Regions from separate parts of the Clostridium sp. LS3 genome, predicted to be linked through region 2. Evidence: a T-box and tRNA genes for the amino acid it is inferred to sense, from the RefSeq annotation. Region 2 holds a T-box; the other holds one or more tRNA genes.
The links. The T-box of region 2 lies ahead of gltX (glutamate--tRNA ligase). A T-box ahead of a tRNA ligase gene usually reads a tRNA of that ligase, here a tRNA-Glu.
Positions count from the first base shown of each region.

Region 1 (6,252 bases), 700 kb from region 2:
CACCTATAGTAACTTGAGCTTGATTAAATCCATTAGTATCGGTGCATTTAAACTTCCAATATTTCAATAAATTAATAAGCCTTTTTTTCTCATCCCAAGCTAAATCATAGCAAGGGGAATGTAAATTTAATATATTTGCTTCCTTTAAAAGCGCAGGAATTAATTTTTTATTAACGATTCCAATAAGAGCATCTATAATTGGCCTATGAGAGAACATAGCAAAGTGGCCTTCTATGAAATCCTCAACTTCACTAAGTGATTGATTAGGCATCATATCAACAACTATTTCAACTTTTTTTGTTTTTAGTAATGCCTTTGAAGCATGCCCTGAAAGTTGCAAAATTGGAGGTCCTGATATACCATAATCGGTAAATAGTATTTCTCCAAACTCTTTTCTTACAGGGTTACCATCAACTAGTAATAGTGCATATCCATCAAATTTTACTCCTGTTATTGATTTTAGATAAGGGTTATCTAATTTTAGTTGAACTATCCCAGGAATAGTTTTAATTATAGAGTGGCCAAGAGATTTAGCTAAATTATATCCAGAGCCATCAGAACCAGTTTTAATTGCAGATTTTCCTCCACAGGCTAAAATTAATTTATTACATGTGAATAACTTATTCTCTTCGTTGCTTGTGGATAATTTAAACATTTTCTTCTTGTGGATATCTTTTACTTTGCAGTTTGTGTATAAGGGAATATTCCTATCTTCTAACGCTAATTTTAATATATCTACAACTGATGAAGCTTGTAGTGACTTAGGATACACCTTACCATTTTGTAATTCTATTATTGGAAGACCTAATGATAAAAAGAAATTTTCTGTATCATTTATATTAAAATTAGATAATACATTAGAAAAAAATCCTGTATTTTCACTATGATAAGAAAGGAAAGGGAAAGAAATAGTTCTATTAGATATATTACATCTTCCATTTCCAGTAGTAAGAATTTTTTTGCCTATCCTATCAGTTCCTTCAACTATGGCGACGTCTAAGCCAAAATCTTTAGCTGTAATTGCAGCGACTAATCCAGAAGCACCACCACCAACTATAATTAAATCATGATGTATCATAATTAAAATCTCCTTAAAATAATATAATAAATATAATTTTATCATAGTAATATAACTTATCAAATATGGGATACTAAATTAGAAGGGTAGAATGTATATAAATACTTTAAATATAAGCAGTATATTTTTATTAATATAAAAGTGTCTAAAAAATCAAAATAAGCTAACAAAAGTCTTAAATTACTAGTATGAAAATATAGATAATCAAAGTATTTTAAAAATAAAAAAAAAAGTTGTTAAAAAGTGTTGACACTATATTAAAATTTAGGTATTATAGTTTATGTGCTCGCCGAGCGAATAGCGAGTAACAATAAGCTAAAAACAAACATGGCTCCTTGGTCAAGCGGTCAAGACACCACCCTTTCACGGTGGTAACAGGGGTTCGATTCCCCTAGGAGTCACCATTTATGGAAGCATAGCTCAGCTGGGAGAGCATCTGCCTTACAAGCAGAGGGTCACAGGTTCGATCCCTGTTGTTTCCACCATAATCTGGCTCAGTAGCTCAGTTGGTTAGAGTGCCGGCCTGTCACGCCGGAGGTCGAGGGTTCGAGCCCCTTCTGAGTCGCCACTTTAAAGTGACACAAAATAAATATGGCTCCTTGGTCAAGCGGTCAAGACACCACCCTTTCACGGTGGTAACAGGGGTTCGATTCCCCTAGGAGTCACCATTCATGGAAGCATAGCTCAGCTGGGAGAGCATCTGCCTTACAAGCAGAGGGTCACAGGTTCGATCCCTGTTGTTTCCACCATAATCTGGCTCAGTAGCTCAGTTGGTTAGAGTGCCGGCCTGTCACGCCGGAGGTCGAGGGTTCGAGCCCCTTCTGAGTCGCCACTTTAAAGTGATAAATATATAATAAATGCTGGCATGGCTCAACGGTAGAGCAGCTGACTTGTAATCAGCAGGTTGTAGGTTCGATTCCTATTGCCAGCTCCATTATATGGCTCCTTGGTCAAGCGGTCAAGACACCACCCTTTCACGGTGGTAACAGGGGTTCGATTCCCCTAGGAGTCACCATTCATGGAAGCATAGCTCAGCTGGGAGAGCATCTGCCTTACAAGCAGAGGGTCACAGGTTCGATCCCTGTTGTTTCCACCATAAATTTTGGCTCAGTAGCTCAGTTGGTTAGAGTGCCGGCCTGTCACGCCGGAGGTCGAGGGTTCGAGCCCCTTCTGAGTCGCCACTTTAAGTGATAAGAAATATATAATATGTGCTGGCATGGCTCAACGGTAGAGCAGCTGACTTGTAATCAGCAGGTTGTAGGTTCGATTCCTATTGCCAGCTCCAGAAGCTTTGGAATATTTTCCAAAGCTTTTTGTTTTGCAAAAAAATATTTTTGTAAGATAAATAAAAAATAAAAGAAGATGGGAATAGTAAATTCCTATCTTCTTTTTAAATTTAATTGAATTCTTATGTCTTCAGCGTAAAACTTATATAACTTAAAATTACCAAGTAATCTAGAAGAAATTCTTTCCGTATATGTTTTTCTAATATCAAATAGAGTTAAATTTGTTGATATTAGCATTTTCTTCTTCTTTAATAATTTTTTATTTAATAGATTAAAAAATTCAGTAGCTGAAAAATCAGTTATTTGCTCTGCACCTAAGTCATCTATAATTAATAAATCACAGTTAATTAAAAAATTTTCTAATTCCATATTACCATTAAATCGTATATCCCTTAGGTTTTTAATTAACTCATCTATAGTCCTGTAAACAACTAAATATCCTTCATCAAGAAGCTCCTTAGCTACACAGCAGCTTAAAAAAGTTTTTCCAGTTCCAGAATCACCATAAAATAGTATATTATCATTAGTATTATTAAAATTATGAATAAAATCTCCTTTTAAATATTGAATAATATTTTCAATATTTTTTCTAGGTGTAAATTTATCATCACTTATTTTATGATTAGAAAATAAAGAAATATCAAGAGCATTAAAGTTAATTTCTTTTAAGGTATCTTCTAAATCAGAGTCTTTATAGTATAATTCTATTAACTTTTTCTTATAACAAGAGCACTTGTTAATTCCAATATACCCTTCATCTTTACATTTTGGACATCTATAATAAAGACTTAAATATTCTTGACTATATCCTCTAGAGACTAAAGCTTCACATTTTTTAAATCTTAAATCTGTTATTTCTTCTTTAATTTTCTTTAAAGAATTCTCATCTAAGCCCTTTAATATAGACAAAGATAAATTTAAAGACTTCTTTTGAATTAAATTATCTAGCTGTAAAATCTCAGGATATTTTTCTTCTATTTCTTTTCGTCTATTATTTAAATTTTTTTGTTCCTCAATCTTTATATTTTCATATATTGAAGTTAAATCTTTTTCATATCCTTTAATCATCATTATCCCATCCTAACAGTTTCTTTTCTAAAGAATCATAATCATAGTCACGGCCTTTAAAATTATCAAATCTTAATTTAGGCTTGTTAAAATTATTTGAATTAGAATTAGCATAATTTTTCTTTGAAGATAGATTCTTATAAGAGACCTCTTTTTCTTCGATCTGCTTTAGGCTTCTTAAGTTATCTTTGTTCCAACTTGATAATATTCCATCTATATATTTAAAATCCGCTCTATTTAGCCTTTGAAAACAAATATCACAAGCTTTTTTTATTATATCTAATGAAAAACCATAATTTGTAGTCCATTTTTCTAACATATCTTCCTGAGGCTTCATTATATCTGTATTTCTAATTCCTAAAAATTTAAGTATTTCTCTGTAGGTTCCCCATTTATCTTCTGTTTTTCTTATATAATTTTGTGCATCATCAATAGTTTTTATTTTCATTTCGTTCCATGCTAGTGCTACTTTTTCTATATATCTATGGTTAGTTTTACCCTTAGAAACACAAAATTCAATTATTAGAAGGATTAATTCAGAAGAAAAATTAAAATCTTTTTTCCATCCTATATAAGTTGTAAACTCGCTAGGGGATAGAGGTCTACCCAGTAGTCTTTCTATATCCTTCAACATACCATTATTAGTTTCATCTGAAAGTTCTGCTAATAAGTTAATTTCACTTTTATCAACATTATTATCAGAAGATAGATCTATAAATTCTATATCAAAGTTTCCCATTTTATCAATTGGGATTAGCCTTATAACACCTTCATCATTCCAATAATTAAGTGCATTTATTATATCAGACTCTAATAGATTTAATGATGTAGCTAATATTGACGCATTAACTCCAATTTCACCAGTAAAATTATATTTAAGCATTAAAAGATATACTTTAATAAATTCTCCTCGAGCTTTAGGCATATATTTTTCAATAAATATATTACTTATAGGAGTAAATTTTAAAGGCTTTGATTTAAGCATGAAAGTGCTCATAATTACAACCACCTTTCTAACAGTAATATTGCAATAACATAATTATAACAAAGAGGAGTAATAGGCTCAACAAAACTATAGAATATATAAAAAGAATATTATTTCTAAAACTGGGAAAACTAATAGATGTGTTGCTTAACATTATTAAAATGAAAGGAGATTTTATGGATATAAAAGGAGACTCGATAAAGGTAGCTAAAAAGGCTACATTATCAATATTTGTTATAGGGCTTATTTTAAATATTAGTTTTACTAAGGTAAAGGCTCAAACAGATGAAAGCTTCAGCAATATAAATCTGAACAAGCAAACATATTCTATATCAAATAAAGTATCAAGTGGAAATAATATACTTGATAATCTAATTGTGGCTTTAACAGGAAGAATAAACGGATATGAAGTAAGGTTAGATGATAAGATTATAGGATATACTTCAATAGAGAATGATATTAGTAATATAACAAATTTAGTTTTGGAAAAATATATAAGCGAAAAGAAGATTAAAGGAAGTTCAATAGTATCTTTTCAAATAAATGGAGATATAAAACTACAAGAAAATAAATTTGATGTAGCTTTATTACAAACAAATGAAGAACTGACTAGTGCTATATATGATTTATCAAAAGAAAATTCAAGTAACTTAAAGCTAAGTATAAAATATGTAAATGAAGATAATATAAAAATACAACCTAACACAATAATAATACCAAGTGATTCTATGTATTTAGGAGAAACAAAGGTTGAAGATGGAGAAGTAGGTCTGAAAAAGCAAGTAAAAGAAGTTACATATGAAAATGATAAACTTATAAGCACTAAAATAGTTAAGGAGGAAAAGATAAAAGAAGCAATAAGCAAAAAAGTTTATAGAGGAACTAAAAATCCATATAATTATGGAATCGCTTTTTTAAAAAGTCCAACTAGAGGAGGAGATATGACATCCGGATATGGCGAGAGATGGAACTCTTTCCATAAAGGAATAGATATTGCAGGGAACACAGGAGATGATGTTTTAGTTGCAATGGATGGGGAAGTTATATATGCTCAATATAATGATGGTGGCTATGGTAATTTAATAATGGTTAAGCACGAAGATAATATGATTACATATTATGGACACTTAGATGGATTTTATGTTAAGGTAGGAGATAAAGTTAAAAAGGGAGCTGTAATTGGAGCAATAGGAAACACTGGATTTAGCACTGGACCGCATTTACATTTTGAACTTAGAGTAAATAATGAACCAGTAGATCCAACTAATTATATAGTTCAATAAAATATATATTAAAGAGATATAAAATGAAAGGTGCTTTTATTAGTACCTTTCATTTTATTATAGAGTTAATATTTATTTTACCATCGCCTTGACAGTTTCTAGGAATATCTAGTAACTCACATGATACCTTTAAAAGAGATGATATATCTTTGGGGGTTAAATCCGGATTGCTTTCATAAATTAAAGCACATACGCCTGATACATAAGCTGCAGCTAGAGAAGTACCACTAAAGGTTTTATATGAACTATCTAGCTTTGAAGGATATAACTTAATTCCATCTCTTTCAGAAATATAACTGGTATTAGAGTTTAAAGAAACTATATCAACGCAGGCAGCACATAAATTAGGTTTTGAGTCCTTTTTTAATGTACCAACTGATGAATAAGTATAAGGTTTAATTTTTGATGTAGAGTCATAACCTGAAACGGTTATACAATCATTGCATAAAGCAATTCCTGTAATTGACCCTTCTAAATTTTTATTACTACCACTTGGGACTATACAAGTTATGTTTTTACTATTTGCTGATGATACCATTAAATTGAAACACT
Region 1 is NZ_CM143921.1:3,930,572-3,936,823, reverse strand. Features, by position in the region: gene ACZJV1_RS18585 (BaiN/RdsA family NAD(P)/FAD-dependent oxidoreductase) at 1-1,078, opposite strand, end outside; tRNA gene ACZJV1_RS18580 (tRNA-Glu) at 1,408-1,482, shown strand; tRNA gene ACZJV1_RS18575 (tRNA-Val) at 1,488-1,563, shown strand; tRNA gene ACZJV1_RS18570 (tRNA-Asp) at 1,570-1,646, shown strand; tRNA gene ACZJV1_RS18565 (tRNA-Glu) at 1,672-1,746, shown strand; tRNA gene ACZJV1_RS18560 (tRNA-Val) at 1,752-1,827, shown strand; tRNA gene ACZJV1_RS18555 (tRNA-Asp) at 1,834-1,910, shown strand; tRNA gene ACZJV1_RS18550 (tRNA-Thr) at 1,938-2,012, shown strand; tRNA gene ACZJV1_RS18545 (tRNA-Glu) at 2,019-2,093, shown strand; tRNA gene ACZJV1_RS18540 (tRNA-Val) at 2,099-2,174, shown strand; tRNA gene ACZJV1_RS18535 (tRNA-Asp) at 2,183-2,259, shown strand; tRNA gene ACZJV1_RS18530 (tRNA-Thr) at 2,289-2,363, shown strand; gene ACZJV1_RS18525 (ATP-binding protein) at 2,458-3,432, opposite strand; gene ACZJV1_RS18520 (DnaD domain protein) at 3,425-4,429, opposite strand; gene ACZJV1_RS18515 (peptidoglycan DD-metalloendopeptidase family protein) at 4,594-5,700, shown strand; gene ACZJV1_RS18510 (S8 family serine peptidase) at 5,750-6,252, opposite strand, start outside.
Region 1: it encodes a tRNA-Glu, which carries the amino acid that the T-box ahead of gltX (glutamate--tRNA ligase) is inferred to sense. The anticodon was not compared.

Region 2 (6,252 bases):
AAGGTCAAAAAATAGATTACCAGTTATAATAATGAAAGGAGAAGAAACTCCAGAAGAGTGCGTAAATAGGTGGAAAAAAGGAACTATTGAAGTAGAAGATGCACAAATTATTAATTATAACAAAAAAATTAATGTAGATGAGTATAATATTAGTTTAATATTTATGGATGCTACTAATTTAGATGTGAATTTAGTAGATGAAAATTTAACTTTTGAAGAATGTAGATGGGCAAATAATATCAACAAAATTGAAAATGAATTTTTAAAATATATAGTATTACAGTGTAATCTAAATAATTATACTTCTATTGCAGTAGAAGCATTAAAAGATTCTATTAACATGAAAAAAAATTACAAGATAAAAAATTCCATACTAAATATTGAAAAAGAGAATATGGATACAAAAAAGGCATTAATGCTTATAGCACTTTCTTTATTGTTTGGAATATTATTTTCTAAATTTATTTTTGGATATTTAGGTATTTCTTTAGTAATTTTAAATATTTTGATGATAGCAATTTTCTTTGTTACAGTTGGAGCAAAAAATAGAAATTTATTAGGATATTTTTTCATATTATCAAGCTTTCTTCTGTCTTGTAGTTACGCAATTTTTACAAATGATTTATTTAGAACATTAAATTTATTTGTAGTTCCAATATCATTATTTTCAGGATTTCTATTATTAAGTTATAACAATATTCCCTTTAAGCTATTAAGTTTTGGAACTGTTTTTCTTGAAATAATAGTAGGGCAATCTGTAGAGAATTCATTTAAACTTCCTAAAGTGGTTAAAGCTTCCTTGAAGAAAGATACTTCGAAAAAAGAAAATAATAATATTAAATCAATATTAACAGGTATATTAATATCAGTACCTTTAATTATAGTATTGGGAAGCTTACTAGCTGGAGCAGATGAAATTTTTAATTATTATTTAAAAAATATATGGACATATATAAATATACAGAATTTTTATGAATTAATATATAAAATTATCGTAGCACTAATAGTAATGTTTTTAATCTTTGGTTTATATTATAGTTTAAATTCTACTAAAATAAAGGAAATAGATAACAATACTACAAATAAGCCTTTTAATTCAGTTACTGTAATAACAGTCTTGATATGCATAATTGCTTTATATTTAATATTTACTAAAATACAAATTTCTTATTTATATTTAAATAAGGAGTTGCCAAATGGATTTGACTTTGCAAATTATGCAAGAAAAGGTTTCTTTCAATTAGGTACTTTAGTAATAATAAATTTAGCTATAATAACATTAATGATTTTTAAAACATCTACTAACAGTAGTATTATGAAAAAATCTTTAAATTCTTTATATAGCATAATAACATTGTTAACTATAAACATGGGAGCTTCAGCTATATACAAAATGAATTTATATATAGAAGCATTTGGTTACACTAGATTAAGAATTTTAGTGCAAGTTTTTACAGTGTTTTTATGTCTAGTGTTAATAATATTAATGATATTTATATGGAGCAAAAAAAGTTTGTTTAAACCAATATCTATTGTTGGGTTATCTATGTATTTATGTTTAAATTATTTTAATATAGATAATTATATAGCAAAAAAGAATATGGAAATTATGAATTCAAATAATGAAATAGACGTATGGTATCTTATTACATTATCACAAGATGCATATGATTCTATAACAGAAGGATATAAGCAAGGAACGATAGAAGATAAAGATTATAAATATTGGAAGAATAGAAGGATTGATAAAAAATTAAAGTGGTATGAATACAACTATTTTAACAGTAAAGGAAAATAAAGAAGAATAAAATAAGTAAATTATAAAAAGGAGTTCTATAAAAATAATCTTTCTATTATTTTTATAGAACTCCTTTATTTTGTTTAAAGTATTCCTAAATCAAATTTCCAATTAAGAATTCTTAATACAGATTCATTTATACGATCTTCTGTAATTACTCCATTTTTTAAAGCTTCTAATACAGAGGGAATTTGAATATGAAAATCTGATGCAATTATTAAATCATTGCCAGCAGTTATTGCAAGTACTGCCGAAGTAGAATCTCCTATATACTCCTTTATAGCATCCATTTGTAAATCATCAGTCATAATAATTCCATCATAATTCAATTCATTTCTAATAATTTTATGAACATTAGGTGAAAGAGATGCTGGAAGATTTTCATCCATAGATTTTACTATATTATGAGAAACTAATATACTTTCAGATCCTGCTTCTATGCCTGCTTCAAATGGTAGAAAATCAGAATTTTTGAATGTATCATAGCTTCTTTCGTCAATAGATATACCTGTATGAGTATCTATATTATTACCGTAACCAGGAAAATGCTTTAAAGTAGAACCTATTTTATTTTCTTTCATAGTACTAACTACTGTTTTTGTATATTGAGATGTTTCTAATGCATTTTTACCAAAGGTTCTTGGATAAATATAATCATCTGGATTTATAGATACATCACAAACAGGAGCTAGATTAACGTTGATTCCTAAACTTTTTAGTAAAGTGGCTTTTTCTTTTGTGTCACTAATTATTAAAGGGTATCCTCCTTCATTATATAAATCCTGAGGAGAATAGAAGGGAATAGCTCTAAACTCAGAGTATCTGCTTAATCTATTAACTATTCCACCTTCCTCGTCTATTCCAATAAGTAGCTTTATTTTAGATGAATTTTGATATTCTTTTATAGTATTAGTTAAAGATTCTTTTGTTTCGTTATTTATGTTAGCATCAAATAAAATATATCCACCAATATAATATTTTTTTAAATCTTCTAATGCACTATCTTTTCTACATCTAACGAAAAACATTTGTCCAACTTTCTCTTCTAAGGACATTGTTTTAAGTAAATTAGAAGCTTTTTCTCTATTTGATAATGGATTTTTTTCAGGTATAGAATAAGGATTTGACTCATTGTTAGAATCTTCATTTATTATATTATAATTATTATTTAAGAATTTATTTATTAAAAATCCTGATAAAATTGATAAGATTATAAACATTAGAACTAATAAAAATTTTTTCATAATTAAATTCTCCAAGTGTTATTTTAATATATTATAAATAAGAATTTTATTAATATATTTCTCTGTATACTATGATTATAACCCAAATTAATTGCTTTATATTCAATGTAGTAAGCTTTAAATCTGAATATGAGTCTTAGAAAGTTATTTATAAGATTATTAACTATATGAAATGGTAAAGAACTTCCAAATTGAAACGATAGTATAATTAAAGCTAAGGGGGAGATTTTATGCAAATTCAAAGACTAAATAATTGGAACAATCCAATATATAATAAGCTTAAAGAAGCTTCAGAAAATCAAAAGAAAGAAAAATTAGAGGATGGAAAAAGTATCACTATAGAAAAATCCTCAAATCAAATAATAAAAAACTTACAGAGACTAAAAGAAGATTTTAAAGAACAAAAAAGAGAGCTTCAAGAAACTGAAATGGACCCTAAAGAAAAAAGAATGAAGCTTGAAGAACTAAATAAAAAAATTGCTGAAATAGAAGCAGAAATACAACAAATGAGATTAATAGAAAAAGAAAAAGAGGCCTTAGAGAAACAACATAAGCTAGAAGAAAAAAGTAAAAAGGATGAAATTATTAATTCTAAAAACAAAATGAACTTTAATGAAAATATTGATGGAATAATAATTGAAGACAGCCTAAAGAAGTTAATAGCAGCTAAACATAAATTAAGAAATGCAAATGATTTTGGTAAAACTAAAGCAGCACTAGAAGTAGAAAGAGGGTACTTAAAGCTTACAGGAGATGAAAATTCTTTTGTTGATAAGCAATATGGTAAATTAACTAAAGGAATAAGAGGTATAGAAAATAGGATTTTAAATGAAGTAGGAAAAGTTAATAAAGAGGTTAGTGAGATAAACAAAGATAAAAAGGATAAGAAAGAAGAAAATAGCAAAGAATAAAGTATAAAATATTTACAAAGGGGAAATGTAAAGTTATAATGTTACTGGTAACAAATTAATAAATGGCATTGAAAGAGAAGAGTATATAGAAATTTAATTTAAAGAGATCTAGGGATGGTGTAATCCTAGAAGTTAAATCTATAGAAAGAAGCTCTTGAGCTATAAACTGAAAAAGCATATATTTGCAAGTAGGTTTATGGGATTCTCCCCTTACAGAGAATGAGTGGATTAATTTTTAATTAATCAATTTAGGTGGTAACGCGGAATTTTGTCTTTCGTCCTAAGGTTTTTAGGATGGAAGACTTTTTTATTTATATAAAATTTTAAACTACGGAAGGAAGATAAATATGAGTTTTGAAAAATTAGCAGAATTAATATTTCCAAATGTTGATAAGACAATAGAAGATTATACTTCACAATATCCAAAAAGAAATTTAAAAGAAGGTGCTGTTGTTTCAAGATATGCACCATCACCAACAGGTTTCCAACATATTGGAGGAGTTTTCGCAGCATTAATTAATGAAAGATTAGCAAGTCAAACAGAAGGTGTTTTTTATTTAAGAATAGAAGATACTGATCAAAAAAGAGAAGTAGAAGGTGCAATATTAGATACAATTCAAACAATGCATAACTTTGGAATGGATTTTAATGAAGGAATGACTGGAGATAATACATCTAAAGGAGAATATGGTCCATATAGACAAAGTGAAAGAGCTGAAATCTATAAAGCTTTTGCAAAAGATTTAATTAAAAAAGGTTTAGCATATCCTTCTTTCGATGCACCAGAAGAATTAGCAGAACTTAGAGAAAAACAAATTGCAGCTAAAATAACTCCAGGATACTATGGAGAATTTGCTAAAGATAGAAACTTAAGTCCAGAAGAATATATAGAAAAAATTAAAAATGGTGAAAGTTATATAATTAGATTTAAGTCACCTGGAAATATCGAAAACAGAGTAGAGTTCCATGACTTGATAAAGGGAGATATAAGCTTCCCAGAAAATAATCAAGATATAGTTATAATAAAGGGAGATGGACTTCCTACATATCATTTTGCACATGCTGTAGATGATGCTTTAATGAGAACTACTCATGTTATTAGAGGAGAAGAATGGCTATCATCTTTACCTATACATGTTCAATTATTTGATGTATTAGGATTAGATAGACCTAATTATGCACATATACCAACAATAATGAAAAATGATAATGGATCAAAGAGAAAATTATCAAAGAGAAAAGATGCGGAAGCAGCAGTTTCATATTACAAAGAAGTTGGATATCCAATGGTATCAGTAATTGAATATTTATTAAACATAATAAATTCGACATTTGAAGATTGGAGAGCTGAAAATCCAAGCTTAGATTATCATGAATTCCAAGTTGCTTTAGATAAGATGAGTAAATCAGGAGCTTTATTTGATATAGTTAAATTAAATGATGTAAGCAAAGAAGTTATCTGTAAAATGAAAGCTGATGTAGTTTACGATTATTATACAGCTTGGGCTAAAGAGTACGATAAAGAAATGTATGATTTAGTAACATCAAATGAAAAGATGTCAAAAGAAATCTTCAATATAGATAAAGAAGGTCCAAAGCCAAGAAAAGACTTTGCAAAGTGGGATGAAGTAAGAGGGAAGGTTGATTATTTCTTTGATGAATTATTTAATAAAGAAACATCAGAAAATGTTGAACTTCCAAAGACTTTAAGCTTAGAAAATGCAAAAGAAGTAATAAAAGTATATAAAGATAAATTTAACTTTAATGCAGGAAGTCAAGAAAATTGGTTTGAAGATTTAAAGGTTATTGGAGCAGAGCTTGGATATTGTGCTAATAGAAAAGAATATAAAGCAAATCCAGATGCCTTTAAGGGAATGATTTCTGATGTGGCTGGAGCTGTAAGAGCTGCTCTATCTCATAGAAGTAATACTCCTGATCTTTATACTATTATGCAAATATTAGGTGAAGACAAAGTAAGAGCTAGATTTGAAGCATTTATAAATCTATAATACAAAAACTAGGGCAGTGTATTAAAATAAATTTTGATACCTACAATGAGAAAAGGAGAATTCTTAATGAATTCTCCTTTTTGCATATTATTGAGATGTAATTTATTTATTATATTTATATCAATTAGAATATGAATTGATGCTGCAGAAATCTATTTAATAAGCAATTCAAAAGTGATATAACCTATAGGTGTAATATTAAGTAGCAATACCATGAAACTATATAAGCAATTATTAAAATCAAGGAATTAACTAGTTTGCTTTAAGTAATATAAGAAGGAATATTACTT
Region 2 is NZ_CM143921.1:3,231,384-3,237,635, reverse strand. Features, by position in the region: gene ACZJV1_RS15245 (DUF4153 domain-containing protein) at 1-1,798, shown strand, start outside; gene ACZJV1_RS15240 (glycoside hydrolase family 3 protein) at 1,882-3,042, opposite strand; gene ACZJV1_RS15235 (hypothetical protein) at 3,273-3,953, shown strand; T-box leader at 4,013-4,239, shown strand; gene gltX (glutamate--tRNA ligase) at 4,301-5,962, shown strand.